Regions from separate parts of the Azospirillum palustre genome, predicted to be linked through region 1. Evidence: riboswitches for the same ligand, from Rfam matches in the RefSeq annotation. Region 1 holds a riboswitch; each other region holds the start of a gene.
What was found. A riboswitch is a leader RNA that binds a small molecule or an ion and turns the genes downstream of it on or off. The one in region 1 is predicted to bind manganese.
Positions count from the first base shown of each region.

Region 2: linked by a shared signal. The riboswitch ahead of CRT60_RS10080 (manganese efflux pump MntP) and the one ahead of CRT60_RS17425 (manganese efflux pump MntP) in region 1 are both predicted to bind manganese.
Region 3: linked by a shared signal. The riboswitch ahead of CRT60_RS09455 (manganese efflux pump MntP) and the one ahead of CRT60_RS17425 (manganese efflux pump MntP) in region 1 are both predicted to bind manganese.

Region 1 is NZ_PDKW01000041.1:840,958-850,409, forward strand. Features, by position in the region: gene galE (UDP-glucose 4-epimerase GalE) at 1-294, shown strand, start outside; gene CRT60_RS17395 (MarR family transcriptional regulator) at 346-933, shown strand; gene CRT60_RS17400 (DUF2336 domain-containing protein) at 965-2,173, shown strand; gene CRT60_RS17405 (nitrate regulatory protein) at 2,179-3,537, opposite strand; gene CRT60_RS17410 (hypothetical protein) at 3,816-4,019, shown strand; gene CRT60_RS17415 (alpha-hydroxy acid oxidase) at 4,137-5,351, shown strand; gene CRT60_RS17420 (hypothetical protein) at 5,431-6,183, opposite strand; gene CRT60_RS17425 (manganese efflux pump MntP) at 6,300-6,869, opposite strand; yybP-ykoY riboswitch at 6,871-7,048, opposite strand; gene CRT60_RS17430 (ABC transporter ATP-binding protein) at 7,351-8,415, opposite strand; gene CRT60_RS17435 (ABC transporter permease) at 8,408-9,452, opposite strand, start outside.
Region 2 is NZ_PDKW01000040.1:17,026-26,477, forward strand. Features, by position in the region: gene CRT60_RS10065 (cation diffusion facilitator family transporter) at 291-1,280, shown strand; gene CRT60_RS10070 (ZIP family metal transporter) at 1,408-2,094, shown strand; gene CRT60_RS10075 (MFS transporter) at 2,150-3,331, opposite strand; gene CRT60_RS10080 (manganese efflux pump MntP) at 3,446-3,988, opposite strand; yybP-ykoY riboswitch at 4,091-4,191, opposite strand; gene CRT60_RS10085 (SCO family protein) at 4,440-5,066, opposite strand; gene CRT60_RS10090 (copper chaperone PCu(A)C) at 5,074-5,532, opposite strand; partial or broken gene CRT60_RS37760 (hypothetical protein) at 5,820-5,990, opposite strand; gene CRT60_RS10100 (DsbA family protein) at 6,055-6,699, opposite strand; gene lnt (apolipoprotein N-acyltransferase) at 7,434-9,047, shown strand; gene CRT60_RS36715 (TFIIB-type zinc ribbon-containing protein) at 9,021-9,452, opposite strand, start outside.
Region 3 is NZ_PDKW01000039.1:731,468-740,919, forward strand. Features, by position in the region: gene CRT60_RS09445 (urate hydroxylase PuuD) at 1-602, shown strand, start outside; gene guaD (guanine deaminase) at 638-1,984, shown strand; yybP-ykoY riboswitch at 2,011-2,135, shown strand; gene CRT60_RS09455 (manganese efflux pump MntP) at 2,218-2,796, shown strand; gene tenA (thiaminase II) at 2,855-3,553, opposite strand; gene CRT60_RS09465 (ABC transporter permease) at 3,603-4,442, opposite strand; gene CRT60_RS09470 (ABC transporter ATP-binding protein) at 4,429-5,253, opposite strand; gene CRT60_RS09475 (ActS/PrrB/RegB family redox-sensitive histidine kinase) at 5,341-6,735, shown strand; gene CRT60_RS09480 (ActR/PrrA/RegA family redox response regulator transcription factor) at 6,745-7,341, shown strand; gene CRT60_RS09485 (addiction module protein) at 7,520-7,729, shown strand; gene CRT60_RS36145 (hypothetical protein) at 7,975-8,136, opposite strand; gene CRT60_RS09500 (GumC family protein) at 8,856-9,452, shown strand, end outside.

The DNA of each region.
Region 1 (9,452 bases):
CTGGACGCCCTGGACGGGCGGTCGGTCCGCTACAATCTGGGCAACGGCACCGGCTACAGCGTGCGCGAGGTGATCGCGTCGGTGGAGCGCATCACCGGCCGAGCCGTGCCGGTGAAGGTCGGACCGCGCCGGCCCGGCGACCTGCCGGTGCTGATCGCCTCGTCGGAGCGCATCCGCCGCGATCTCGGCTGGCAGCCGCGCTTCCCGGAGCTGGACAGCATCATCGGCAGCGCCTGGGCTTGGCGCAGCGCGCACCCGCATGGCTTCCGCGGCCTTGCCGCCGCGGCGGAGTGAGTCGAGCAGGAAGGATACGGCAATGGTTGAGCCGGCAGGATCATGGACGCGATGAGCAACCTGAACTGGGACGATGACGACGCGCCCGAACCCGGAACAGGCGAACCGGGAGCGGATGACAGGGGAGCCGACCGGTCCGGGGACCGGGCGGGCGGCAAGCCCGGCGAGGATCTCGACCTCGCCGACTTCCACGGCATGGCGCGGCTGATCGAGCGGATGCACCGCCGGTATCTCGACGTCGTCCGCGTCGGCCTGTCCAAGCAGGGCGTCGAGGACATCGGCCCGGTGCAGGCGCTGATGGTCATGCTGATCGGCGAGGACGAGCTGTCGGTCCGCGACCTGATGGAGCGCGGCTATTACCTGGGCTCCAACGCGTCCTACAGCCTGAAGATCCTGGTCGACGCCGGCTACATCAACCGCGCCGCCAACCAGCGCGACCGCCGCACCGCGCGGCTCCAGCTGACCGACAAGGGGCGGGAGCTGTGGGAGGGGCTGCGGCGGATGGAGCAGGCGCAGGCCGAGGCGCTGGTGCGCAACGAGACCGAGGTCCGCGACCTGAAGGCCAGCTACCGCACGCTCCGCCGGCTCGACCGGCTGTGGGGCGACATGGTCCGCTACTCCTGCCTCGATTTCGACTGAAGGGTCTCCTCCGATGCCGCAGCCGGGTGCCATGATGCCACACGCCGCCGCCCACCCAGACGCCCCCCACCCCAACGGCCTGTCGTCGAAGGATGTGGAGCGGCTGCTCGTCTCGCCGAACGCGGAAACGCGGATCGAGACGATGAACAAGCTGTTCCACGATCTGGAGGCGGGGGCGCTGAGCCCGGCCGAACGGTCACTGGCCATCGAGGTGGTCCATTGCTTCGCCGGCGACGCCCAGGTGGCAGTGCGCGAGGCGGTGGCCTGGCAGCTGCGCAACAGCCCGCTGCTGACCGGGGATCTGGCGGAGCGGCTGGTCCGCGACGTCGGCCGGGTGGCCTTCCCCATCCTGCGCGATGCCGCCGGCCTGACCGACGACCTGCTGCTGGACGTGCTGTCCGATCCCGATTCCGGCAAGCATGTGGCGGTCGCCAGCCGCTCCACCGTCTCCGCCCGCGTGTCCGGCGCGATTGCCGAGCGCGGCAACGTCATCGCGGTGACGGCCCTGCTGCGCAACGACGGCGCCGAGGTGCCGGACAGCGCGATGAGCCGAGCGCTCGACCGTTTCGGCCGCGTCCGCATGGTCAGCGAGGCGGCGGCCACCCGCCCCGGCCTGTCGCTGGCGATGGTCGAGCGGGTGGTCGCCTTCGTCTCCGACAGCATGCGCACCACGCTGATGCAGGCGCACGGCCTGTCGCGCGAGCTGGTCGAGCGGCTGGTCGAGCGCGGGCGGGAGGCGGCGACCATGCGCCTGCTGCGCCCGGTGCTGCGCGGGGCCGAGGACATCGACGCGGCGATCCAGTGGCTGCACACCAACCGCCGGCTGACGCCGGTCCTGCTGTTCCGCGCGCTGTGCGCCGGCGACCTGTCGCTGTTCGTCGCCGGCATGGCGGTCCGCGCCGGCATCCCGGCGGACAATGCCCGCCGGCTGGCCTGGGACGACGGCGAGCTGGGCATGGCGGCGCTGATGAAGAAGGCGGCCGTCGCCCCCGGCCTGACCCAGCCCTTCCAGGTCGCGGTCGGCGTCGCCAAGCGGATGGAGTATGAAGGCGGCGACGCGGGCCGCGAGGATTTCCAGGCGGAGGTCATCGGCGAGCTGTTCACCGCCTGCACCCCCACCAACGACTGGATGGTCGACGATCTGCTGCTGCAGCTGTTCGACCAGAAGTCCGAGGAGGTGATCGACCGCGCGCTCGATCAGGCGGGGTTGCCCTTCTCGCCGCTGCGGACGGTGCAGTAGTCAGGTCATGCGCCTCCCGCCGTTCCCCCCGGCGCCGTGACGCCGCGGAGGATGTCCGACATGCTGAGGATCGCCTCCGCCACCTCGACGATCCGCTTGTTCTGGTTCATCGCCGTCTTGCGGATCAGCTTGTAGGCCTCCTCCTCCGACAGGTTGCGGGTGGACATCAGCAGGCCCTTGGCGCGGTCGATCACCTTGCGCTCGTTCAGCGCCGCCTTCGCCGTCTCCAACTCCAGGCTGACGTCGCGCAGGCGCTGCGACTGCGCCTGCATGACGTCGAGGACCGAGCGCATCAGCTTCGGCGGCAGCCCGTCGGGGGCATAGAGCCCGGCGCCGTCCTGGCCCTGCCCGTTCGATGACGGCCCGTTCACGCCCGCCCCGGCCAATCCCGACATCGCGGGAACGGCATCGACCAGCATCATGGCGACCGGCAGCACCGCGTCGGGACCGCCGGCATCCGCCCGTCCGAGATCGGCGCGGGCCTGGGCCAGCTTGGCCTCGCACAGGCGGCGGAGATCGTCGGTCAGACGGTCTTCCACCGTCTTCAGCAGCTCCATCCGGCGGGTCGAGCGGTCGAACCAGATCTCCGGCGTGATGCCCGACAGCTCGCCATGGCGGGCATCGTCGCTGAGCGCGACCGCCCGCATCCGCTCCACCTCCGCCACCGCCGGGTCGGCCAGGGCGGTGCGGAAGGCGGCGGCATGGGCGGGGTCGGCGAACTCCGCGAAGATGCGGAAGGCGCGGTTCTGCGCGTCGATCAGATGGGCGAGCCGGCCATGCTCCACCCCGTCGAAGCGCCCGCGCGAGAAGCCGGCGCTGGCGGTCGCCCGCTCCTGCCCGGCGAATTCCTTGCCCTGCACGACATTGAACAGGGCGACCAGCGCGCGGGAGATCGCCGGGTCGGCGGCGATGTCGGCCGCCTCGAACAGCACGGACAGCAGATGGCCGACGATGTCGGTGAAGGCCTTCACCGAATCCTGCGGCACCAGCGCCAGCGACGACACCTGGTCGCGCAGGGCCGGCAGCCCGTCCAGCGCATAGAGCGCGATGGCGGCCCGGCTGTAGAACTGCGCGCCGCAGCTGAGGCGGTCGAGCTGCTCGTCCACGAGGTCCAGCCGGTCGCGCAGCACCGACTCCAGCGTGCGGGCGTCGGCCTGCCAGCGGGCGCGGTCCTCGGCGAAGCGGGTGCCGCCGGAGCCGAGATAGATGGAGGAGGCGCCGCGTTCCTTCTGCAGGGCGTGGATCAGGGCGCTGAGATCCCGCACCAGGGCGCTGACCGCCAGAAGCTGTTCGACATCGCGGATGCGGCACAGCTTGGCGGTGCGCAGGAAGCGCGCCGCGGCGGCGCTGGTTCCACTCTTCATGGCGTCGCGCTCCGTACCCATCCAGCCTGTTCCCCCGACGTCGCCCGGCCCCTTGGCCTGTACAAGCAATGGATATGCCAGCGAAAAAGCCCCTCTCCCCCTGCGGGGATAAGGGCTTCCCCCGCTGGACGGGGCTGCCCAGCCTTTGCCGCGCCTGCCCAAGAATCGGCGGGATCGCCGAAAAATTGGGCGGGTGGGTGCCGCAACATTGTGCAGCGCAACATCGGGGGCCCGGCGCTGTTGTCGTCGGTGTCCCCCATTCCGGAGTCGCTTCCACGATGACCAAGAATCCCTTCATGAGCGCGTGGCTGTCCTGGGCCAACCGCGCCAGCGGCATGTGGACCGCCGCGGCGATGTCGGCGGCCCGGCGCAACCAGTCGGCGGCCCAATCGGCGATGATCAAGGCCATGATGACGCCGCCGAAGGCCGGGCCAGCGAAACCGAAGCCGAACTCGAAGCCCAGGTCGAAGCCGGCGCGCTGAGCGCCGGGACAGCAAGGCAAAAGGGCAGCGTCGCCGCAGCCATGGCTTGACGGTGCGCGGACGGAGTGGCCAAATCGACGCCCTTCCGTTTCGCGCGCAACCGTTGAGACACGCCCCATGACCTCCGTTCGCATGCCCTCCTCGCGGCCGCCGTCGCGCTGGGCGAACCTGTTCACCGACCGGCCCGTCACCTGCATCGAGGATCTGCGGCAGCTGGCGGAATGGCGCGTGCCGCGGATGTTCTACGATTACGCGGATTCCGGCTCCTACACGGAGTCGACCTACCGCGCCAACGAGTCCGACTTCGGCCGGATCAAGCTGCGCCAGCGCGTGGCTGTGGACATGACCAACCGGACGCTGGCCAGCAGCATGGTCGGCCAGCCGGTGGCGATGCCGGTGGCGCTGGCCCCCACCGGCCTGACCGGCATGCAGCATGCCGACGGCGAAATCCTGGCCGCGCGCGCCGCAGCCAAGGCCGGCGTGCCCTTCACCCTGTCCACCATGAGCATCTGCTCCATCGAGGACGTGGCGGAGAACACCGACAAGCCCTTCTGGTTTCAGCTCTACGTCATGCGCGACCGCGCCTTCATCGACAAGCTGATCGACCGGGCCAAGGCGGCGGGCTGCTCGGCGCTGGTGCTGACGCTCGACCTCCAGATCCTCGGCCAGCGCCACAAGGACATCAGGAACGGGCTGTCCACCCCGCCGAAGCTGACCGTCGGCAACATCCTGGACATGGCGACCAAGCCGCGCTGGTCGATCAACATGCTGCGGACCCACCGCCGCACCTTCCGCAACATCGTCGGCCACGCCACCGGGGTCAGCAACCTGTCGTCGCTGTCCTCCTGGACGGCGGAACAGTTCGACCCGACGCTGAACTGGGACGACGTGCGCCGCATCAAGGACCGCTGGGGCGGCAAGCTGATCCTGAAGGGCATCCTCGACCCGGAGGACGCGGTGATGGCGGCGGACACCGGCGCCGACGCACTGATCGTGTCGAACCATGGCGGGCGGCAGCTGGACGGCGCCATCTCCTCCATCTCGGCATTGCCGGCCATCGTCGAGGCGGTGGGCGACCGCATCGAGGTGCTGATGGACGGCGGCATCCGCTCCGGCCAGGACGTGGTCAAGGCGCTGGCGCTGGGCGCCAAGGGCACCTTCATCGGCCGCGCCTTCCTCTATGGGCTGGGTGCCGGCGGCGAGGCCGGCGTGGCCCAGTGCCTGGAGATCATAGCCAAGGAGATGGACGTGACCATGGCGATGTGCGGCCTGCGCGACATCCGGCACGTGACCTCCAACATCCTGGCGGGAAAGCCGAATTTCGGGGGCTGACCGGGGGGTGGGTGCCTCCGTCCCGGCCGGCGGGATGGAACGGCGTGGAACGGTTTTCGGGTGATGTTCCATCGCCCGCCTACCGGCGCCGGACACCGACGTCAGGCGAAGGCGACCGCTTGTAAGCCCTCTCCCCCCTGGGAAGAGGGTTGGGTGAGGGGGGCAGCGCGGACGGAACGACCGCGCCAGGGGATTGCCAAGGGGCAGTATGCCCCTTGGCGGCGCGCGGATCGCGCGCCAGCCCCCTCACCCTCCCCACGCCTTCGGCGCGGGTCCCCTCCCTCTCCCCGGGGGAGAGAGGGCTATCCACGGTGCGTTCGCGGATGGCGCCGGGCAGGTCGTCGTCGAGTTCGGGGACGGTGACGGCGGGCGGGTCTTCCGGGCGCGGCGCCCGCAGCGTTTCCTCCATCATGTCCCGCGAGGGGTGGCGGGCGGTCCCAGGACCGGGGATGAGGCCGAGCCGCTCGGCCAGCCAGCGCACGGTGGCGGGATCGCCGGACGTGACCAGCCGCTCGATCTGCTCGGCCACCAGCACCCGCAGCGAGGACAGCCGCAGTTCGGCCTCGCGGTTCAGCGCCTGCCGCTCCCACCAAACCCTGTGACGAAAATCCTTGGAGCCGTAATAGGCCCGCCACAGCGTCGTACGGCTGCACCCCATGGCGCGCGAGACCTGAAGGAAGCTGTTGCCGCGCGCCAGCATGCCGGCGGCCATGATCCACTGCTCTTCATGGAACTGCGAACCGGGAACCAGCGAGCCTTCGGCAGGTGTCGGCGGCTCTTCGGCCCAGCGGGGGAAATTGTCGCCGGTGAAGCTGCGGGGATCGAGGGGCATGGCAAGGCTCCGCGGTTGGGAAAAACACGCGGCAAGCCTATAAGGAATTTCCCCAATTTATAGGATTATTTTCATTTCCCGCATCGCCGCTCGCCGTCGCTCCCCACCGCTCCCGGTCAGGCGAACAGGTCGAGATGCTCGACCAGGATCGAGGTTCCGAGCGCGATCAGAGCCAACCCGCCGAGCACCTCGACGATCTTGCCCATGCGATGGCCGACGGCCCGGCCGATCAGCATGCCGATGGTGGTCATCGCGAAGGTGGCGAAGCCGATGGACAGGGCGATGGTGACGATGTCGGATCCGAGAAAGGCCAGGGAGACGCCGACCGCCGCCGCATCGATGCTGGTGCCGACCGCCGTTGCGACCAGCGTCCACGGGCTGGCGCGCCGGGCCTGCCGCTCCGGATCGTCGGTCTCCGGCTGGAAGCCTTCCCAGACCATCTTGCCGCCGACCAGCGACAGCAGCAGGAAGGCGATCCAGTGATCGACGGCGGCGACATAGCTGGCCGCCGCCAGCCCGAGCGCCCAGCCGACCAGCGGCGTGATGGCCTCGACCACGCCGAACACCAGCCCGCCCTTGATGGCGACGGCGACGCTGGGGCGCTGCGACGCGCCACGGCCGATGGAGGCGGCGAAGGCGTCGGCAGACATGCTGAGCGAGAGGACGGCGATTGAAAGAGGGGTCACGGAGCGGATCCGTGCCGGACATATGAGACAGCATGTCCGAAATCCGGCCGGCGCGGACCCTCGGGCACACTGGTCTCGCTAGGCAGACGGATGTCCGCTGAACGTGCCATGCACCGCATCGGGCACAAGAATGTTGACACGTTCCCGGCGAGGCGCCGGAAGCTACTCCCCAACTGCGGCGACCATATAGCGGCAGTCATTGGGCGTCAACCGGCAGGATGCCGGCTCCATTCGACTTTCAAGATCATGGAATGTCAGACGGAGAGCCTGCGCTTTCCCTTCATTACTTTTCAATTAAAAATTTTTCACTCTATAGAGGAAGGTATAATTCAGTGCCGGGTCTGCGGGCGCGACGGACGCCGGTCTACAACGTGGCGCAGACCATCCCCAAGGAGACCGGGCGGCCCTATGCGCTGATCGAGGTTTGAGGATCCCCTCTCCCCGGAAGGGAGAGGGGATCCTGGTGCGGCGGAAGCCCCGCTCAGAACACCCAGAGCTGTTCCGGCGGCAGGTGCAGCCAGTGGGTGCCGGCCGCCAGCGGGCGGCCGAAGGCGCGGAGCGTCTGGTCGCCGCAGCGGAAGACATGCTCCCAGTGGCTGCCGAGATAGAGCGAGGTCTCCAGCTGGGCCGGGATGCGATTCTCGCCATCCCCTCCCCCCGGGCCGTCCACCACGTCGACCTGTTCCAGGCGGATGACGCCGGTGGCCTCCTCCGACACGCCCTTGCCGGCGCGGTCCTTGCCCCACAGCGGATGGCCGGACAGCTCGATGCGGGCGTAGCCGCCGCGCTTGTCCTGCACCCGGCTCTTGATCTGGTTGTTGACGCCCATGAACTCGGACGCGAACAGGCTGACCGGCTCGGTGTAGAGCTGTTCCGGCGTGCCGGCCTGGACAATGCGGCCGCCGTCGAGCAGGACGATGCGGTCGGCGATCGCCATCGCCTCGACCTGATCGTGGGTGACGAAGACGGCGGTCAGGTTCATCCGCTTGATCAGCGTGCGGATCCAGATGCGCGCCTCCTCGCGCAGCTTGGCGTCGAGGTTCGACAGCGGCTCGTCGAGCAGGATGACCGGCGGGTTGTAGACCAGCGCGCGGGCCAGTGCCACGCGCTGCTGCTGGCCGCCCGACATCTGGTGCGGATAGCGGTCGCCGAGATGGCCGAGCCCGACGCCGTCGAGAACGGCGGCGACGCGCTGCTGAAGCTCCGCCTTGGCCACGTTGCGCAGGCGCAGGCCGTAGGCGACGTTCTCGAACACCGTCTTGTGCGGCCACAGCGCGTAGGACTGGAAGACCAGCCCGAGGCCGCGCTTCTCCGACGGCACGTTGAGGCCGGCGGCGGCGTCGAACACCGGCTGGTCGCCGATGGAGATGACGCCCTTCTTCGGCTCCTCCAGCCCGGCGATGGAGCGCAGAAGCGTGGTCTTGCCGCTGCCCGACCGGCCGAGCAGGGCGACGATCTCGCCCTGGGCGAAGGTGGCGGTGATGCCCTTCAGGATCTCGGTGCTGCCGTAGGACAAATGCAGGTCGTCGATGATGAGCTTAGCCATGGGAGCGTTTCCCGAAGAGCGACATCAGCAGCAGGCCGCCGCCGATCATCGCGATGTTGACGGTGGAGAGCGCAGTCACGAGGTCGACGGCACCGGTGCCCCACAGCGAGACCAGCAGCGAGCCGATCACTTCGGTGCCGGGGGCCAGCAGATAGACACCCGTGGAGTATTCGCGCATGAAGGTGACGAAGATCAGCAGCCAGCTGGAGAACAACCCGACCTTGACCAGCGGGATCGTCAGGTCGCGCGACACCCGGCCGGGGCTGGCGCCGACGATGCGGCCGGCCTCTTCCAGTTCGGGGCCGATCTGGAGCAGCGCGCCGCTGACCAGACGCATGCCGTAGGCGAGCCAGACCAGCGTGTAGGCGACCCAGATGGCGATCATGGTCTGGCGCAGCGGCGACAGGAAGGGCGTGAACAGGAAGACCCAGAAGATCGCCAGACCGGCGACGAGGCCCGGCATGGCGCGGGGCAGCAGGACCAGATAGTCCATCAGCCTGGTCCAGCCCGACTGCCAGCGGTGGGCGGCGAGGTTCAGCATGGTGTAGACGCCGACCGACAGCGCCCCGCCGACCGACGCGATCAGCAGCGTGTTGACGATGCCGCGGGTCAGGTTGGGGAACTCCATCAGCTCGCGGAAATGCGCCAGCGTCAGCACGTCCAGCAGGTTGACGCCCTCGCCCCAGCTCGACACGAAGGCGCGCAGCACCAGGCCGCTGATCGGCACCACCACGGTGAACAGCAGCCACGCGGTGATCATCGCCGCCGCCGGCCAGCGCCAGACGCCGATGGACACCGGCTTCTGCGCCGCGGCCTTGCCCTTCACCGAGACGTAGCGGTTGGCGGCGCGCAGCAGGAAGCGCTGGAGCGCCACCAGCGGCAGGGCGATGCAGATGATCGCCACCACGACCACCGCCATCAGCTGGTAGGATGGCGTGCCCAGCTTGTTGGTCAGCTTGTAGAGGTAGGTCGCCAGCACGAGGATGCCCTCGGGGTCGCCCAGCACCAGCGGCAGGCCGAACAGCTCGAATCCCAGG
Region 2 (9,452 bases), on a different contig from region 1:
TGGCCCCATGGGCGCACGAGCATGAACCATCGTCGGCATCCCGCGTGGCGGTGTCATCGACATGGCACGGAACGGAACAGCCTTTGACCATTGCACCCCAAAAAGAACACCTCCCTCACAGCCGATGTCCAACGTGACGCCCTGCTGGATGGGGTGATCGTCGGGTTGGAGCCCCTTCAGGAAGCCCGCCTCCCAGCTTTCGCGAGGATTTTTACTGCTGGAGGCTAGAGACTGGCCCGATGAGACGAGCGCGAGAGGACCGAGCGCAAAAGAACAAGGAGCAAAGATCCGTGCCTCACAACCATGATGATGCCTACCGGCGCGATGAAGCCCACAGCCATCCCCATGACCACGGGCACGATCATCATGCCGGTCATTCCCATGGCCTTGGTGGACATCATCACGGCCCAGCCAGTTATGATCGCGCCTTCGCCATTGGGACCGTGCTGAACATCGGCTTCGTCGTCATTGAAGCGTTCTATGGCATCGTGGCGAACTCCGTCGCCCTGCTCGCCGATGCCGGACACAACCTGTCCGACGTGCTTGGGTTGCTGCTCGCCTGGGGAGCCGCCTGGCTCACCCGGCGCCGCCCCACGCTCCGGCACACCTACGGGTTTGGCAGTTCGTCGATTTTGGCGTCCCTGTTGAATGCCGTCGTTCTGCTGATCGCCGTCGGAGCCATCGCCTGGGAAGCGGTCGGCCGTTTAACGCATCCGGAACCAGTCGAGGGGGGCGTCGTGATGTGGGTTGCCGCCGTCGGCATCGTCATCAACGCGGTCACGGCCTGGCTGTTCATGGGCGGCAAGGATGCCGACCTGAACGTCAAAGGCGCCTACCTGCACATGGCCGCCGATGCCGCCGTGTCGCTCGGGGTTGTTGTGGCGGCGCTGCTCATCGGCTGGACAGGCTGGCTTTGGCTCGACCCGGTGGTCAGCCTGGTGATCGTCGTGGTGATCGTTGTCGGAACCTGGGGCCTGCTGCGGGAGTCGGCGAACCTCGCCCTGGACGCGGTCCCGGAGGGGGGCAGCCGGGCCGATGTCGAGGCCTATCTTTCCGGGCTGCCGAGCGTCGTTGCCGTCCACGATCTGCATATCTGGGGCCTGAGCACAACAGACACCGCACTCACCGCCCACCTCGTCCGCCCTGATGCCGGAACCGACGACGCATTCCTGAAGGAGGTCGCGCATGACCTGAACGAACGGTTCGGCATCGGGCACGTGACCATTCAGGTTGAGCATGACGGCGGCGACTGCCTCCTGGCTCCGGCTGACGTGGTCTAAACAGGTGCGACCATCCATCCGCTCCTCCCGTCAGCCTGGCTGCGTCCAAGACTCCGGGTAGAGCAATTCCGCCGCCTGTCGGCTGATCGGCGCGGAACCGCGCCTGCCGCTGCGGAGTTGTTCCGGCATGTTCCAGACCGTTCTTCTCTCCACGATCATCCCAGTCGCAGCAGCCATTGGCGGGGGCGCCGCCACCGCATGCTGGCCGCCGTCCCAAAGGTTCCGAAGCATCGTCCAGCACCTTGCTGCAGGCGTGGTGTTCGCCGCGGCTGCGGCAGAACTCCTGCCGGACGTGATCCATGCCAATGCTCCCTGGTCGACACTCCTGGGGGCTGTGATCGGTGTCCTGACGATGCTCGCCCTTGAGCAGTCGGAAGCGCGCTTCGGCGGATCGGTTGGCATGACCGTCGTGGCGGGAGTGGATGTCTTTGTCGATGGCTTTGTTCTTGGTCTCGGGTTTCTCCAAGGAGCGAAGGAGGGACTGCTTCTCACCATTGCGTTGACGGTCGAACTGCTGTTCCTCGGCCTGTCGGTCGCTGGCGCATTTGGCAGTGGCACCAGCAAACCGCGCATCGTCGCGGTGACCACGGGAATTGCGATGGCAATGCCGGTTGGTGCGGTGGTCGGCCTGCTGCTCGGCGGTCTCCCGCCATCGATTCTATCCGGGTTCTTCGCTTTCGGCCTCGTTGCGCTGCTGTATCTGGTCACCGAGGAGCTACTGACCGAAGCGCATGAGGTACGGGACACGCCGATGATGCCGGTAGCATTCTTCGTCGGTTTCCTCGGGCTGATTTACCTTGAGGAGTTCCTGTAGCGTCAGGAAAAATCTAGTTCGCTTGGGCCACCAGACGGAGGTGTCGCCCGGAGGGCTAGCTCTTCGCCTTTCCCGGCACCAAGGTCAACAGTCCGACCAGGGTGATCAGCGCGAATGCGGCGCCAGCCAGGAACGTTGCATTCGGACCCACCGCGGTCCATAGCACCCCGGCCACGGTGCTGGCGGCCAACAGGAAAATTCCGGTCAGAAGATTGTAGAGGCCAAAGCCCGTTCCCCGAAGGTCTGCGGGCGTGGCATCGGCGACGAAGACCGCGAGCAGACCCTGGGTAGCGCCCATGTGGAGTCCCCACAGCGCAACTCCGGCCAGGACGGCCGGCGCGGAACCAGCTGCCGCGAGAACCAGGTCCGCCACGACCAGCAGGCCGACTCCCACAGCCAGCAAGTTGCGTCGGTCCAACCGATCGGCCAGACGTCCCAACGGGTAGGCGGAAATCGCGTAGACGATGTTCATGACGATCAGAACCAGCGGCGCGTAGGCATCCTGCACACCCACACTCTGAGCGCGCAATAGCAAGAAGGCCTCGCTGAATCGCGCCAGCGTCAGCACTGATGCAAGCATCACCACACGCCAGAAGGTCCCATCCAGCCGCCGCAGCTGACCACGCCGGATCGGGAAACGGCGCGGTTCGCCGGACGCTTCCCGGTCGGGCTCGCGCACGCCGAACAGGATCACCGCGACGGCGATCAGAGCCGGGACGACCGCAATCCAGAACACAAGGCGGAAGTTGTCGTCGCTAAGGACCATCAACAGCATGGCAAGTGCGGGGCCGGCGAATGCTCCCACCGTGTCCATCGATTGCCGCAGCCCGAAGGCGGCGCCACGCAGGTCGGGCGGCGTCACCTCGGCGACCAACGCATCGCGCGGCGCCCCGCGAACACCTTTGCCGATGCGGTCGAGAAAGCGGGCGAGCAGCACCGAGGCCAGCGTATCGGCGAGCGGAAACACCGGCTTGGTCAGTGCGGCCATGCCATAGCCAAGCAGCAGCAACGGCTTGCGCCGCCTGGCCCAATCGCTGACCACGCCTGAGAAGACCTTGGTGATGGATGCCGTCGCCTCGGCAATGCCCTCGATGAGACCCACCGACAGCGCACTGGCGCCGAGGACCGAAACCAGGAACACCGGCAGAAGACTGTGGATCATCTCCGAGGAGACGTCCATGAACAGGCTGACGAAGCCCAGAGCGACGACGCTGCGGGGTATGGAGCGGAGCGACAAAGTTGACCTCGCTGCTTTCGTTCACTACCGGGCAGTGTAATCGTGGTGCGGCAAGCTGCGCCCATGGACGTGGTGTTTGCATGGCTCCTGCCGGCAGGAGACCTGCGGAAGAGATCAGGGGAACAAGTCGAGATGCTCGACGAGGATCGAGCATCCCAAGCCGATCAGCGCGATGCCACCGAGCGCTTCCACCACCTTGCCGAAGCGCACGCCCACCGCCTTGCCGATCATCATGCCGATGGTGGTCATCGCAAAGGTGGCGAGACCGATCGACAGAGCGATGAGGATGATGTTGGTGTCCAGGAGCGCCAGGGAAACGCCGACCGCGGCGGCATCGATGCTGGTGCCGACCGCTGTGGCGACCAGCGTCCAGGGGCTGGACCCGGTGGAGGCATCATCCTCGCCCTCTTGGGACTGGAAGCCCTCCCAGACCATTTTGCCGCCGACGAGGCCGAGCAGAGTAAATGCGATCCAATGGTCGACGGCAGTGACGAAGCCTGCCGCAGCCAGGCCCAATGCCCAGCCGATCAATGGCGTGATTGCTTCGACGGCGCCGAAAACCAAGCCGCCTTTGAGGGCAGCCGGGAAGGTGGGTCGGCGGGATGCACCACGGCCGATGGAGGCGGCAAAGGCATCGGCCGACATGCTGAGCGACAACACGGCAATCGATAGAGGAGTCATCGTCCATCCCGCCGGTCTTGTGAGACAGCGCGTTCGAGAATCCGGCCGGCGCGGATCGTCGAACACACTGGTCTCGCTAGGCAGACGATCGTCCACTGAACGCGCCATGCGTCCTTGAGCGCAAGAATGTTGACGTGTTCCCGGCTAGCTGCCGGAAGCTACTCCCCAATGGGCGCGACACTACAGCTCTGTATTTTCATCGTCAACCCTCGGCGAGCGGCTTTGGCATGGTATATTGCGCTTCCAACTCCTTTGCTTTACTCGATTTATGGTTGGGATAGCTAAACATTAAAATACTTTCATTTCCCAACAAGTTTTCCTCTTTATGTCGACCGGCTGGAAGCGGTCGGCGATCTCCTCGGAGACGGGGCCTCGCCGTCGGCTTTCCACAAGTGCGGCGGCGAGGAACCATAGCCGCGCTTGGGTGTCACCGGCTTCCGGCCTCTGCAACAAGCAGCCGTTCAATCTTCCGGGCGGCAACCTCCTCTCCCTCATGGATGTCCAGCGTCGAGCGCAGGCGCCCCGCCGAGTCCAGCAGCAGGATCGTCGCGCTGTGGTCCATGGTGTAGCCGCCGTCTTCCTGCGGTACCTTCCGGGAAAAGATGCCGAGGCTCTTCAGGGCCGCCGCCATCTGATCGGGTGCGCCAGTGACGCCATGGATGCGGGGGTCGAACAGGTCGGTGTAATCGGCCATGACGGCGGGGGTGTCCCGTTCCGGATCGACGGTCAGGAACAGCGGCCGGATCGCCTCTCCCCGCGGCCCGAGCGACCGGAGCAGGTTTGCCACGTAGGACAGGGAGGTCGGGCAGACATCGGGACAGTGGGTGAAACCGAACACCATCACCGTTGGCCGTCCCGGCAGATCGGCGGGCGTGAAGGGCTGGTTCCGCTCGTCCAGCAGCTGCCATCGGCTGCCCTCAGCCAGCGGGCGGGCGGGGTCCGGCTGTGTGGCAGGCGGACCGCCGGACGAAGCCCGCCAGAGCAGCACAAAGCCCGCGACGAGCGCCACGCCCACTGCCGACCACAGAATGAGACGAAGGTGGTGCAGCGTCATCCGGCGGTCACTCCGGCCCCATGGCGCCGGCCCGGCCGACCGTCACCGGCACCGCGACCGTTCCCGCCCGTTCAAAGGTCACGGTCAGCGGAAAGGACTGGCCCGGCTTCAGCCCGCCCTTCAGATCCATCAGCATGATGTGCGTACCGCCCGGCTTCATCTCCAAGGCACCGCCGGCGGGGACGCTCAGCGGACCGGTTTCGGCCATGCGCAGCACGTCGCCATCCTGCTTGGTTTCATGAGGCATGGCATGCCCGGCGACCGGAGCCTCCAGAGCGACGATGCGGTCGGGCTGGGCACCGCCGTTGCGGATCGTCAGATAGACCGCCCCGGTCTGGGCCGAGGGAATGGTCGCGCGCGCCCAGGCCTGCTCAATCGATAGGGCTCCGGTACGGACGGTTTCGGCGGCGGCCGGCAGGGCACAGGCGGCGAAGAGGACGGCGCCTGCCGTCAGGATCGATTTCACGGTCAATGCTCCTTGGGATGAAATGGACTGGCTGGCATCGCACCGCCTGGTCGGCGGCCGGGAGAGGTTCGATCTTCGGCCGGCGCAGCAGCCGAAGAGCGTTCAGGGTGACGATGACCGTCGCCCCGGTGTCGGCGAGAATGGCCAGCCAGAGGTCGGTCGCGCCGATCAGGGTGGTCACGAGGAAGATCGCCTCGAGGCCGAGGGCGAAGGCGACATTGTGGCGGATGTTGGCAACCGTGGCCCGCGACAGAGACCGCGATGTCGCTGATACCGGACAGCCGCCGCAGGGCAGTTTCGATTTTGGTGACGCAACTTGGACAGTCCATACCGTCCACCCGGTAGCGCAGACTCTGCCCGCCGGCGCTGTTCATCGCATCCAGGGCCGTGCCGTCCTGCATCATCCACTCCACCCTTGCCGGTCCGGTTCTTGCCTGCGGCCCTCGTCGACCATGCATCCTCCAGCAACTGGAGGATCAAGGCCGAATTGCCGGAAGCTCCGGAATTTTCCTGATCCGGCCGTCAGGGTGCCGGCAGCAGGGGCGTCACGGCCTTTTTGAAGTCCTCGAACGGCAGAACCCCTTTGTAGGTCTTGCCGCCGATCACGAAGGACGGCGTGGAATTCACGCTGTGGAGCCGTTCGCCGTCCAAGCGGGATTGCAGGATCGCATCCTGGAGTGCCTGGTCGTTGCGGCAGGCGTCATAGGCGGTGCGGGACAGACCGGCGAGCGCGCCGAGACGGGCGAGGACCTCCACCGGATCCTTGGCGTGCGACCAGTCGTCCTGCTTGGCGAACAGCACCGAGAGCAGCGGGAAATAACGCTCCGGTGTCACACAGCGGGCCAGGGTCGCGGCCTCCACACCGCTTCGGTCGAGCGGGAAATCGCGATAGACGATGCGGATTTTGCCGGTATCGACCAGTTCCTGCTTCACCTGCGGCAAAACCGTGTTGTGGAAGGTGGCGCAGTGATGGCAGGTGAGCGAGGCGTACTCGATCACCTCGACCGGAGCCTGGGGATCACCCAGCACGCGCGGCATGGTGGCCGTGACCGGAACGGCAGCGGTGACGGCGGTGGGCGTCTGCGCCGGAACGGCGCCGGCCACCAGCCAGACGGCGAGCGGCGCGGCGAACAGAACGGCGGCACGAAGGGTGCGGCTTGCGAACATGACGATGGAACATCCGATGGCGGGGGGAGGCGACGGGACGCAGCCTGTGCGGCGCCCGAAGCCTTCCTGATTGCGAGGCGAAGCCGGTTGGCGGGCTTTCAAGGAAAGCCGTTCCATAGGGCAGCGGACCGGCGGACGGACTTGTCCGCCGGGATGCGCTCAGACAGCCATGGACGCGATCGGAGGTCGCTGGTCGGGAGCCAAATCCCGTCCCGCTGCGAGGATTGGCGAAACAGGACGGTACCGCTCAGCCACCTGGGCGGGGAATGCCGCCCCAGCCGGTGAAACCGGGAGAACGACACAGCCACCGCCATGCAGGCAGGTCACAACTGGGAGATTTCCCGCGTCGGCCTCGCCCCCGCTGCCGGAATCGCAGCCATCCGGCAGGCAGGCCGTCCAGGGCAGCGCGACCGTTCCTGCGCTTCTCTCCGGCCACCCTCGGCCCGCAACGGCCTGCACCGCACCGAGCACGAAGCTCAGCAGCAGCAGGACGGGCATGAGGCGGCGCAGGCGGATCATGCCGGGATGGTAGCGCGTCCGGAGATGCATCAACAACCGCAAAGGACACTGGCGGGCCGCCCGCACCATTCCCCGGCGGAGCGTCGCACGAAGATAGCTCTTGCTTCTCCAGCGGCTGGAGCATGCACGGTCGGGAGCTTTAGCAGAGGCGGAGAGCGGAAGATCATGGCGGCGGAGGCAATTCTGCACTTCATTGGCACGCAGGGAACCTTTCGATGAGGCGATGGAAGGCAGCCCTGGCGCGCCTTGGCCGACACCCCGCGGTCGCGGTGCCGGCCGGCGGTATGCTGGGCGCGCTGACCGTCCTGGCTCTGCCGCCCTTCTCGCTCCCTCCCTTTCTCGTGCTGGGACTCGGCGGTCACTTCCTGCTGCTCCAGGGCGCCTCCCCGCGGCTGGCCGGATTGATCGGCTGGAGCTTCGGCCTGGGCTTCTTCGTCGCCGGAACGCATTGGATCGCCGAGAGCTTCTACGTCGAGGCCGACCGCTTTGGCTGGATGGCCGTTCCCGCAGTCGGAGGACTGAGCGCGTTCCTTGCCCTGTTCCTCGCCGCTCCGGCCTGGGCCTTTGCCCGGCTGCGCATCGGCGGCGCGGCGGGCGCCCTGGTCTTTGCTCTGCTCTGGATGGCCTCGGAGTGGGTGCGCGGTCACGCGCTGACCGGCTTTGCCTGGAACCTGATCGGTTATGCCTGGGTCGATCATCCCGGCGCCCGGCAGATCGCCGCCCTGGTCGGCAGCTATGGCCTGGGTCTGCTGACGGTTCTTGCCGCGGTTCTGCTGCCCCTGTCGCTGCTGGCATGGTCGCGACGGGAGCGCCGCCGGGCGCGCATGGGGTCGATCCTTGCGCTGCTGCTGTTGGGCGGAGGTTCCCTGCGCCTGCCGGCGACCGATGGCGGCGAGGGGTCAGGGCCCGTGTTGCGGATCGTCCAGGGGAATGTCCCGCAGGCCCGCAAATGGCGGCCCGAGGAGCGGGCCGCGACGGTCGAGCGGTATCTCGACCTGTCATTCCGGCCGGGACGCTACGATCTTCTCCTCTGGCCGGAAACCGCCTATCCGGGCTTCCTGGACGAAGCCCGCGACGTCCTGGCCCGCATCGCCGCCCAGCTGCCGCCCGGCGCGCAACTTTTGGCCGGAACGCCGCGCCGCACGCTGGAGGCGGCGGGACCGGCATTCTGGAATGCGGTTGTCGGGGTGGACGGGGCCGGCGCCATCGTCGCGGCCTACGCCAAGCATCATCTGGTCCCGTTCGGCGAATATGTTCCTTTGCGGCACATCCTGCCCTTCGACCGCTTCACCGCGGGTTTCGGTGAATTCTCCGCCGGACCGGGTCCCCGGACCCTGACGGTCGGCAAAACAGCGGTGGGGATCGCGATCTGCTACGAAGCCATTTTCCCAGGTGAGGTGGTCGAGCGCGACCGGCGGCCGGACTGGATCTTCAACCCCACCAACGACGCCTGGTTCGGGATGTCGATCGGTCCGCACCAGCATCTGGCCTCGGCCCGCATGCGGGCGGTCGAGGAAGGGGTGCCGATGGTGCGCGCCGCGAACACCGGCATATCGGCGATCATCGACGGCTACGGCACCGTTCGCGCCAGCCTGCCGCTGGGCGAGACCGGCGTCATCGACGCGCCGCTGCCGCCGGCACTGCCGCCGACCCCCTACGGCCGTTATGGCGACCTCCTTCTGGTGCCGCTCGCTGGAGCCATCTTGGTCCTGGCTGTCCTGCTCGGCGGTGGGAAACACGTGTCGAACAGGACAGCAGGGTGCCGGGCTGGCCCATACCGGCCCGGCACCTGTTCGGAGCGGTCAATCGAAAAGCCGGCCGAAGAATGATCCATGACGGCCGCCATGCGTTCGCTGGGAGCCATGATCGCGACCCTCACCAGCCCCATGCCCGCCATGCCCATCCCGATGTCCGGCCCGGTGATCCGCAGGGCCGGACACGGGACGGAAGGACTCGTGGCCGTGAGGCGGCGCCGGGCATGCGGGCGCTGACGGCACGGCCCCCCACGGGCTGCCCGGACCCTGGGGAAGGAATCGGCCGGCAGCCTGCGAAGCTCCAGCCGGTTCGGGATCAAGGGCGCCACCCGCCGAGGGGGATGGCGACTGCATCGCATAGCGGGCGCTGCGCTCGATGATCGTGTCGAGTTCTCCACGGTCGAGCCATACGCCACGGCATTTCGGGCAATAGTCGATCTCGACACCCTGCCGTTCCGACATGACGAGCGTGATCCGGCA
Region 3 (9,452 bases), on a different contig from region 1:
CGAACCAGCGCAAGACGGTGGCCGCCATGCTGCGCGGCGAGACGCCGGACCCGTCGCTGGGCAAAAAGGCCAAGCAGCGCTCGCTGCACAACAACTACCTGACCCTGCCGGTCGTCTTCCTGATGCTGTCCAACCATTACCCGCTGGTCAGCTCCACCCGCTACAACTGGGCGATGGTGGCGCTGGTCCTGGTGGTCGGCACGGCGATCCGCCATTTCTTCAACAGCCGCCATGCCGGCAAGCCGACGCCCTGGTGGACCTGGGGTGTGGCCGCCGCCGGCATGCTGGGCTGCATCTGGCTCAGCACCATGGGGCCGGCGACGGCCGACACCGCCGCTGCGGCGCCGGTCAAGGTCGGCTACGCCCAGGTGGAGGAGATCGTCGCCACCCGATGCAGCATGTGCCATGCCGCCCAGCCGGTGTGGGAGGGCATCGCCACCCCGCCGCGCGGCGTCGTGCTGGAAGGCGACGGCATCCGCCGCCATGCCGAGCAGATCCGCCTGCAAGCCGGCTACAGCAGCGCCATGCCCCCCGCCAACATCACCGGAATCACCCCGCAGGAGCGGGCGGTGTTGGCGGCGTGGTCCGGGAACATTAAGTAACCCTCCCTCACAGCACTCCATCGAACCGGACCCCCATGCCCGACCAGTCTATCGCCGTCCCCGTTTCCGCCGCCATCCGCGGACGCCTGCTCAGCTTCCATCGCGCGCCCGCCGGGCCGGGCGATCTCGATTGCCTGACCTATTGTGAGGACGGGCTGCTACTGGTCGGGGCTGACGGGCGGATTCTGGAGGTCGGCGACTGGGACGATCTGCGCGGCCGGGTTCCGGACGGGGTGGCGGTCGACGACCACAGCGGCAAGCTGGTGCTGCCGGGCTTCATCGACACCCACATCCATTTCCCGCAGACCCAGGTCATCGCCTCCTACGGCGCCCAGCTGCTCGACTGGCTGGAGAAATACACCTTCATCGAGGAGCAGCGCTTCGCCGATCCGGCCCATGCCGCCGCCAACGCATCCTTCTTCATGGACGAGCTGCTGCGCAACGGCACGACCACGGCGGTGGTCTATGGCTCCGTCCACCCGCAGTCGGTCGATGCCCTGTTCGCCGAGGCCGAGGCGCGCGGCGCCGGGCTGATCGCCGGCAAGGTGATGATGGACCGCCATGCCCCCGCCGCCCTGACCGATACAGCCGACAGCAGCTACCGCGACGGCAAGGATCTGATCGGCCGCTGGCATGGGACCGGGCGGCAGCGCTATGCCGTGACGCCGCGCTTCGCCATCACCTCGACCGAGGCGCAGCTGGAGGCCGCCGGTGCGCTGCTGCGCGAGCATCCCGGCGTCCACATGCAGACCCATCTGTCGGAGAACACCGACGAGATCGCCGAGGTGGGCCGGCTGTTTCCCGGTGCGCGCGACTACACCGACGTCTACGACCGTTTCGGGCTGCTGGGACCGACCTCGCTGTTCGGCCACTGCATCCATCTGTCGGACGCGGAGATGGCCCGGCTGTCGGAGAGCAGCTCGGTCGCCGTCTTCTGCCCGACCAGCAACCTGTTCATCGGCAGCGGCCTGTTCGACCTCGACGCCCTGTCGAAGCCGGAGCGGCCGGTGCGCACCGCCATCGCCACCGATGTCGGCGGCGGCACCAGCTATTCCATGCTGCGCACGGCGGCGGAGGCCTACAAGGTGCTGCAACTGCGGCGGCAGAACCTGCCGGCGCTCGCCGCCTTGCACTGGATGACTCGCGGCAATGCCGAGGCGCTGGGCATGGCCGGCGAGATCGGCAGCCTGGAGCCCGGCCGCTGGGCCGACCTCGTCGTGCTCGATCCCGCCGCGACGCCGGCTATGCGACATCGCATGAAGGCGGTGGACGGCGATCTGGAGGAGGAGCTGTTCATCCAGGTGACGCTGGGCGACGACCGCTCGGTGGCTGCCACCTATCTGCGCGGCCGCAATTCGCACCTGCGGCAAACCGGCGCTTGACCCAAGCCCCTAGTCCCTGTAGGACTTCCGCCGTCATTGGGGAGTAGCCACCCGCCGGCAGCGATCCGGTGGGGTTCGCGTCAACAGACTTGGATGGTTCCGGCCTTCGGCCGTTACCGCCATGGCGCGCACGGCGACCAAAGGGTCGACCCGGCGAGACCAGTGGATCGGACATCTCCGCGGCCAGCCGGAGTCCGCCCGATTCCACTGTGTTGTCTGGCCCGGGAATAGCCATGATCGCCACGTCCCTCGCGCTCGCTTTCAGCCTTTCGATGGATAGCTTCGCCGCCGCTCTCGGCCGCGGTGCCTGTTCGCGCCGTGCCGGTTTGCCGGAAGCGGTGCGGGTGGGGGCCGCCTTCGGCGTCTGCCAGTTCGCCATGCCGCTGGTCGGCTGGGGCATCGGCATCGCCTTCGCCAGTCTGGTGGAGTCGGTCGATCACTGGATCGCCTTCGGCCTGCTGCTGGCGGTCGGCGGTGCGATGCTGCGCAACGCCATTATGGACGGCGAGGATGAGGGCGAGGAGGATTGCGGCCCGGTGCGCAGCGTGCGCGCCGAATGGCTGGCCCTGCTGACCACCGCCGTCGCCACCAGCATCGACGCCGCCGCCGTGGGGGCGGGGCTGGCGCTGGTCGATGTCGACATGGTGACGACCTCGGCGCTGATCGGCGTGGTGACCTTCGCGGTCGCCTTCGGCGGCGTGCTGATCGGCAAGGCCGCGGGCAACCATCTGGGCCGCTGGGCCGAGATGGCCGGCGGCGTCGTGCTGATCGGGCTGGGCGCGAAGATCCTGCTGGAGCACACGATGGGGTGACCTGGCGGGGTGACCTTGGCGGGGTGAGGAGGCAGACGCCTCCTCCTTCCCGTAGCTCTTACTCCGCCAGCGTCATCCCCATTTCCCAGAAGTCCGCTTCCAGCCGGGACGCCTGCCGGAAGATGGTCAGCAACCGGGGAAAGCGCGCCTCGGTCATGCCGTCGGCCGCCAGCCGGTCCAAATTCTCCCGCGCCGCCCGCGCCACCTCCTGATAGGCATCGCCGGCATATTCGGCGATCCAGACACGGTAGGGGTTGGCATCGTCGAGCGCACCCGGCAGCGCCGCCAGCCGGCGGCCGATCTCGGCATAGCCGATGATGCAGGGGCTGAGCGCGACATGCAGGTCCAGCAGGTCGCCGCGCAAGCCGGTTTCCAGCACATAGCGGGTGTAGGCCATCGTCGCCTTTGACTCCGCCGCCTGCTCCAGTTCGGCGGCCGGCAGGCCCCAGCCGGCGCACAGGCCGACATGCAGGTCCATCTCCATGTCGAGGATCGCCTTCAGCCCGTTCAGCGAGGCCCGCATCTCGCGCAGGTCGCGGCCCTTGTAGATGGCGAGCGCATAGGCGCGGGCGAAATGGATCAGGAACAGGTAGTCCTGCACCAGATAATGGCGGAAGCACTCCTGCGGCAGCGTGCCGTCGCCCATCCCGCGCACGAAGGCATGGTCGACATAGGCCGACCAGTCCGGCCGCGCCCCGGCGACGAGCCGGTCGAACAGGTCGGGTGTGGCAGGGTCGGCGGCGGTGGGCGGGGTCATGGCGGCTGTCTCCGGTGTCGCTGACGTAGTGGGGCCGGCACTCTACCCGCTATTCGCCGGTTTGCAGCAAGGCACCGCGCACCCGCGCTTGGTGGAAGGCATAGAGGAACACGGCGATGCCGCCCGCCATGTAGACGATGTTCAGCCCGACCGCCCAGGCCAGATGGTCCCAGCGCAGCGTGCCGTCGAACACCAGCGCCCGCATGCCCTCGAACACATGGGCGGACGGCAGGGCGAGCGCCACCGGCTGGAGCCAGGCCGGCAGGACCGACACCGGGTAATAGACCGCGCTGACCGGGGCCAGCATGAAGACGACGATCCAGGCCAGCCCCTCCGCCCCCATGCCGTAGCGCAGGATCAGCGCCACGATCAGCAACCCCAGCGACCAGCCCAGCACGATCAGATTGGCGAAGAAGGCGGCGAGCGGCAGGCCGAGCGTGAAGACCGAATAGCCGAAGAAGGGAATCGCCAGCCCCGCCGCCGGCAGCACGCCGATCAGGGTGCGCAGCAGGCTCATGGTCATCAGCGCCGTCACCCATTCGCCGGGGCGGAGCGGGCTGACGAACAGATGACCCAGATTGCGCGACCACATCTCTTCCAGGAAGGAGATGGAGACGCCGAGCTGGCCGCGGAACAGCACGTCCCACAGCAGGACCGCGCTGACCAGCACGCCGGCGCCCTGCGCCACCCAGCCGCTGCCGCCGCCGCTGGATGAGGCCATGAACTGGTTGATGTAGCCCCACAGGATCATCTGCATGGTCGGCCAATAGGCCAGCTCCAGGATACGCGGCCAGGAGCCGCGCAGCAGGTACCAGTAGCGCAGCACCATGGCGCCGACCCGGCGCAGCGAGAAATCCGCGCGCGGGATCGCCAGTTCATTCGGCGGCATCGGCAGTCTCCCCGGTCAGGATGCGGTCGTCGGAGGCGCGGGCGATGTCGAGGAAGACCTCCTCCAGCGTCTGGCGGCCGTAGCGGGCGAGCAGGGCCGACGGCGCGCCGCGGTCGACGATCCGCCCCTGCCGCATCATCAGCACGCTGTCGCACAGCCGTTCCACCTCCAGCATGTTGTGGGAGGCCAGCAGGATGGTGGCGCCGGTGCGCAGCCGGTAGCGTTCGAGATATGTCCGTATCCAGTCGGCGGTGTCGGGATCGAGCGACGCCGTCGGCTCGTCCAGCAGCAGAAGCTCCGGGTCGTTCAGCAAAGCCTTGGCCAGCGCCACGCGGGTTTTCTGTCCCGCCGACAGTCCGCCCGACGGCCGATCCAGAAAACGCGACAGGTCAAGATGCTCGGCCAATTCTTGGACGCGCTTTTTGACGCATGTCAAACCGTAGAGGTGGGCATAGACGGTAAGGTTCTCCCGCACCGTCAGCCGATGGGGCAGTTCGACGTAGGGGGAGGAGAAGTTCATGCGCGGAAGCACGGCATGCCGATGGCGCGCCATGTCGACGCCCAGGATCTCCACTGTCCCGGCCGTCGGCAGCAACAGCCCCAGCAGCATCGAGATGGTCGTCGTCTTGCCCGCGCCGTTGCCGCCGAGAAGGCCGGTGACGCTGCCGCGCGGCACGGTGAAGCCGATGGCGTCGACCGCCGTGACGTCCCGCCCGTCCGGGGTGGGGAAGCGCTTGGTCAGCCCCTCCGCCCGGATGGCGGGGGCAATGGCAGGTGTGCCCGGCTGCTGTGGGATGGTTCGTTCGGTCATGGGCACAGAATATGGCGGCAAGCGCCGCAACCGCCAGGGGCATGCGGCCCAGCGGCGAGGATCGGGACAAGGATCGGGACAACGATCATGGTGACGTTCGCCAGCGCGCTGACCGGACCGGTCCCGGCCTCCCCGGTGCCGGCGCATTGGGCGCAGCCCGACGGCCGCATCACGCTGCGCACGCTGATCCTGATCCGCTGGGTCGCGGTGCTGGGTCAGCTGGCCGCGGTGACCTTCGTCAATCTCGGGCTGGGCTTCCCGCTGCCGCTGGGGCCGGTGCTGGCCGCCATCAGCGCGTCGGCCCTGCTGAACGTGGTGGCGATGACCCAGCGCGGCGGCCGGCTGCGGCTGGCCGACCGCGACGCGGCGCTGTATCTCAGCTACGACATGCTGCAGCTGACGCTGCTGCTCTATCTCACCGGCGGGTTGAGCAACCCCTTCGCCATCCTGCTGCTGGCGCCGATGACCGTGGGTGCGGCCATCCTGTCGCGCTACAGCACGGTGCTGCTGACCGGGCTGAACCTGATCTGCCTGACGGCACTCGCCCTCTGGCACTTCCCGCTGCCGTGGGAGGAGCCGGTGCGCTCGATGGCGCCGCTCTATGCCTTCGGCGTCTGGCTGTCGCTGACGGTGTCGTCGGTCTTCATCGCCGGCTACGTCTTCCGCGTCGCCGCGGAGGCGCGGCGCTTCGCCGATGCGCTCGCCGCCTCGCAGGTGGCGCTTGCCCGCGAACAGCGGCTGGGTGCGCTGGGCGCGCTCGCCGCGGCGGCTGCGCACGAGCTGGGCTCGCCGCTCGGCACCATCGCCGTGGTGGCGAAGGAACTGGCGCGCGACCTGCCGCCGGACAGTCCCTATGGCGAGGATGTCGAGCTTCTGCAAAGCCAGGTGATGCGCTGCCGCGAGATCCTGGCCGATCTGGCGCGCAAGCCGGAGGCCGACGGCGGCGACCCGTTCGAACGGCTGCCGCTGACCACGCTGATCGAGGCCGCCGCCGCCCCGCACCGTCTCGGCCACATCGACTTCGCCGTGGAACCGCACCCGGTCGGCGAGGCGGAGGAGCCTTTCCTGCGCCGCAGCCCTGAGATCATCCACGGCATCGGCAACTTCATCCAGAACGCCCACCAGTTCGCCCGCCACAAGGTGACGGTCGCCGCCGCCTGGGACGGGCGTGGCGTCACCATCACGGTGATGGACGACGGACCGGGCTTCCCGCCCCATCTGCTGGGCCGCATCGGCGAGCCGTACCTGTCGGTGCGCGGCGAGCGCTCCGGGCCCAAGGGGCAGACGGGCGGCGGGCATATGGGCCTCGGCATTTTCATCGCGCAGACGCTGCTGGAAAAGACCGGCGCAACCGTGCGCTACACCAACAATCCGCCGGACGGCACGCCGCCCGCTGATCAGGCCGCCGGCGGGCACTCCAATCAGGGCGGAACCGGTGCGCGGATTTCCGTGCGCTGGAAGACCATCAACGCCAAGAAATGAGGTTTTACGGTGGACACCCTCAAAACAACCGATGACATGCTGTCGGGCGATGCCGTCAAACTGACCTTCACTGGCGACGTCACCCGCAGCCTCCTGATCGTCGACGACGACGCCCCCTTCCGCACGCGGCTGGCCCGCGCCATGGAAAAGCGCGGTTTCAACGTCGTCGCGGTCGACAGCATCCAGCTCGGCATCGAGGTGGCGCAGGAATCGGCGCCCGCCTTCGCGGTGGTCGATCTGCGTCTGGGCGACGGCAACGGGCTGGACGTGGTGTCGGCCCTGCGCGACGCCCGTCCCGACGCCCGGATCGTCATGCTGACCGGCTACGGCAACATCGCCACCGCCGTCGCCGCGGTGAAGGCCGGCGCCGTCGATTACCTGCCGAAGCCGGCCGATGCCGACGCGGTGGAATCCGCGCTGCTGGCCGACGGCCGCCCGCTGCCCCAACCGCCGGAAAACCCGATGTCGGCCGACCGCGTCCGCTGGGAGCACATCCAGCGCGTCTTCGAACAGTGCGACCGCAACGTATCGGAAACCGCGCGCCGCCTGAAGATGCACCGCCGCACGCTCCAGCGCATCCTGAACAAGCACGCCCCGCGCGCCTGAGCCGGAGCGGTTCAGGCCCGACATGCGAACGGCCCGCCCCGGATCGGGGGCGGGCCGTTCGCATGTCGGGTATCGGGCTTGCCGTTTGTGATGGAGCCACCGCAAAAGATCGCTTTGGCAATTCTCGACAGGCTCGTTCGGCAGTGCCATCTTCAAATTGCACAGGAGAGACGAGGCCATGCCCAGGATCGACTTCAGTCATCTTTCGCCGCAGGAGCGCCTGGAACTGGCGGAGGATCTGCTGGATAGCCTCAAAGACGCCGACATTCCGCTGACGGTGGGCATGAGGGCCGAACTCGACCGGCGCAACTCCGGATTCTCCGAAACCAGCGCACACGCGGTTCCATGGGAGACGGTGCGCGCCAGATTGAGGCAGCGCGACGCGTGAGCCTCCCGGTTTTCTTTCTGCCCGAAGCGGAGACGGATCTGCGTGAGGCCCAGGCTTGGTACGACAGCCGCTCCTTCGGTCTGGGCGACCGCTTCTTTGCTGCGGTCGACGGCACAGTGCTGCGGATCGGGGAGAGCCCGTTTCAGTTCCCACTGGTTCATACCAACTCCCGCCGTGCATAGCATCCGGCTCGCCCCCTGTCGGTCATCGGGACGCGATGGGCCGTCCTGTCGCTGAGCCGGGCGTCAATTGCGCGTCGGCAGGGCAGGGCAATCTTCAAGAAATTCGATCATGCGCCGTTCGACCCGCAGCAGCACCTCACGGGCGGACAGGTTATGGCATGCACGGCTATGGTCGCGGATCAACCTGATCGCGCTGACGGTGGCGGATTCCTGACGGTATGGCATGACGCAATCTCCGTCCAAAAGACATAGGAACTCTATACCTTTTACAGTATCCGTTATAGCATAAAAATTCGTGTACAGAACAATTTGCCGCAAGTCGGGATTGGGAATTCGGTCTGTCCGGCGCCCGCGGTCCGATGCGGTGCATCACGATCCGGCGCCCGGTTCCCGGCATCATTTGCCTTTGGGCCGCACCCTCTAAAATCGTTGGGAAAGTGTGACAACGGCAGCCGGCACGGCTGAGAAACCGTTCCGGCGCGGAACGTCGCGTGCCGCCCGGCGTTGGCGGGATGGGTCTTCGCATCCGGCCCCGGGCTTGTCCGCGCCGGGAAAATCGCTGGAATACCCGCGGCCCGGCCGGTGCGATCGAACGTCTTGCAACCTGTCCTTCCGGGTAACCCCCATTATGCCCGGTCCTGCATCGACGGTTCATACTGCACTGCAACAGGGTCAGGAAGGCTACCCACTGCGCGCCCATTGCTCGCCGCATGCACTGGATGGCCGATGCAACGGCTGGACTAACACTGCGTTTCAGCCAATCGGACGAACCGCCGAGCCTGCCCACCGGACAGCATCCGCTGCCCGGAATGGAGGATCGGGCAAACGGATGGTCCTATGGCCGCGCTTTCTGGTCGTTACGCGAGGAGGACCCTTTGGCCACCCAGGAACTTCAGGAACAACCCCGACGCAACAACCCTGAGTCTCGGCGGGGCCCCGGGTCCATGTCGCCCGGCATTTCGTACGATCTGTCGGCCAGCGCCGCCAGCGCGGTGCGCCGGACCACGGGGTTGTTGCGCCGGCACAAGCTGCTGATCGGGACGGTGATCGTGGTCGGCACCGGGTTGGCGGCCCTGGTCGCCTTCCGGATGACGCCGCTCTACACCGCCGAAACGCTCATCATGGTCGAGCACCGCAAGAACACCGTCCTCAATTTCGAGGGGGTGGTGTCCGACATGACCCCCGACATCAGCGCGCTGCAGAGCGAGGTCGCGATCCTGAAGTCGCCGGCCTTCGCCGAAAAGGTGGTGGCGAAACTCAAGCTGATGAACGATCCGGAGTTCAATGCCTCGCTGCGTCCGCCGCCCCCCGGATGGGTGTCGGCGCTGAACCCGCGCAACTGGATCCCGGACAGCTGGAAAGCGTCCAGCGGCGTGCCGCTGTCGCCGGAGGAGATCGAGCGCAACCACCTGACCTCCGTGGTCAACGCCGTGCTCGACAACACGTCGGTGCGTCCGCAGGGCCGCTCCTACGTCATCGCCGTCAGCTTCGACAGCGAGGATCCGCGCAAGTCGTCCCTGATCGCCAACACCATGGCCGAC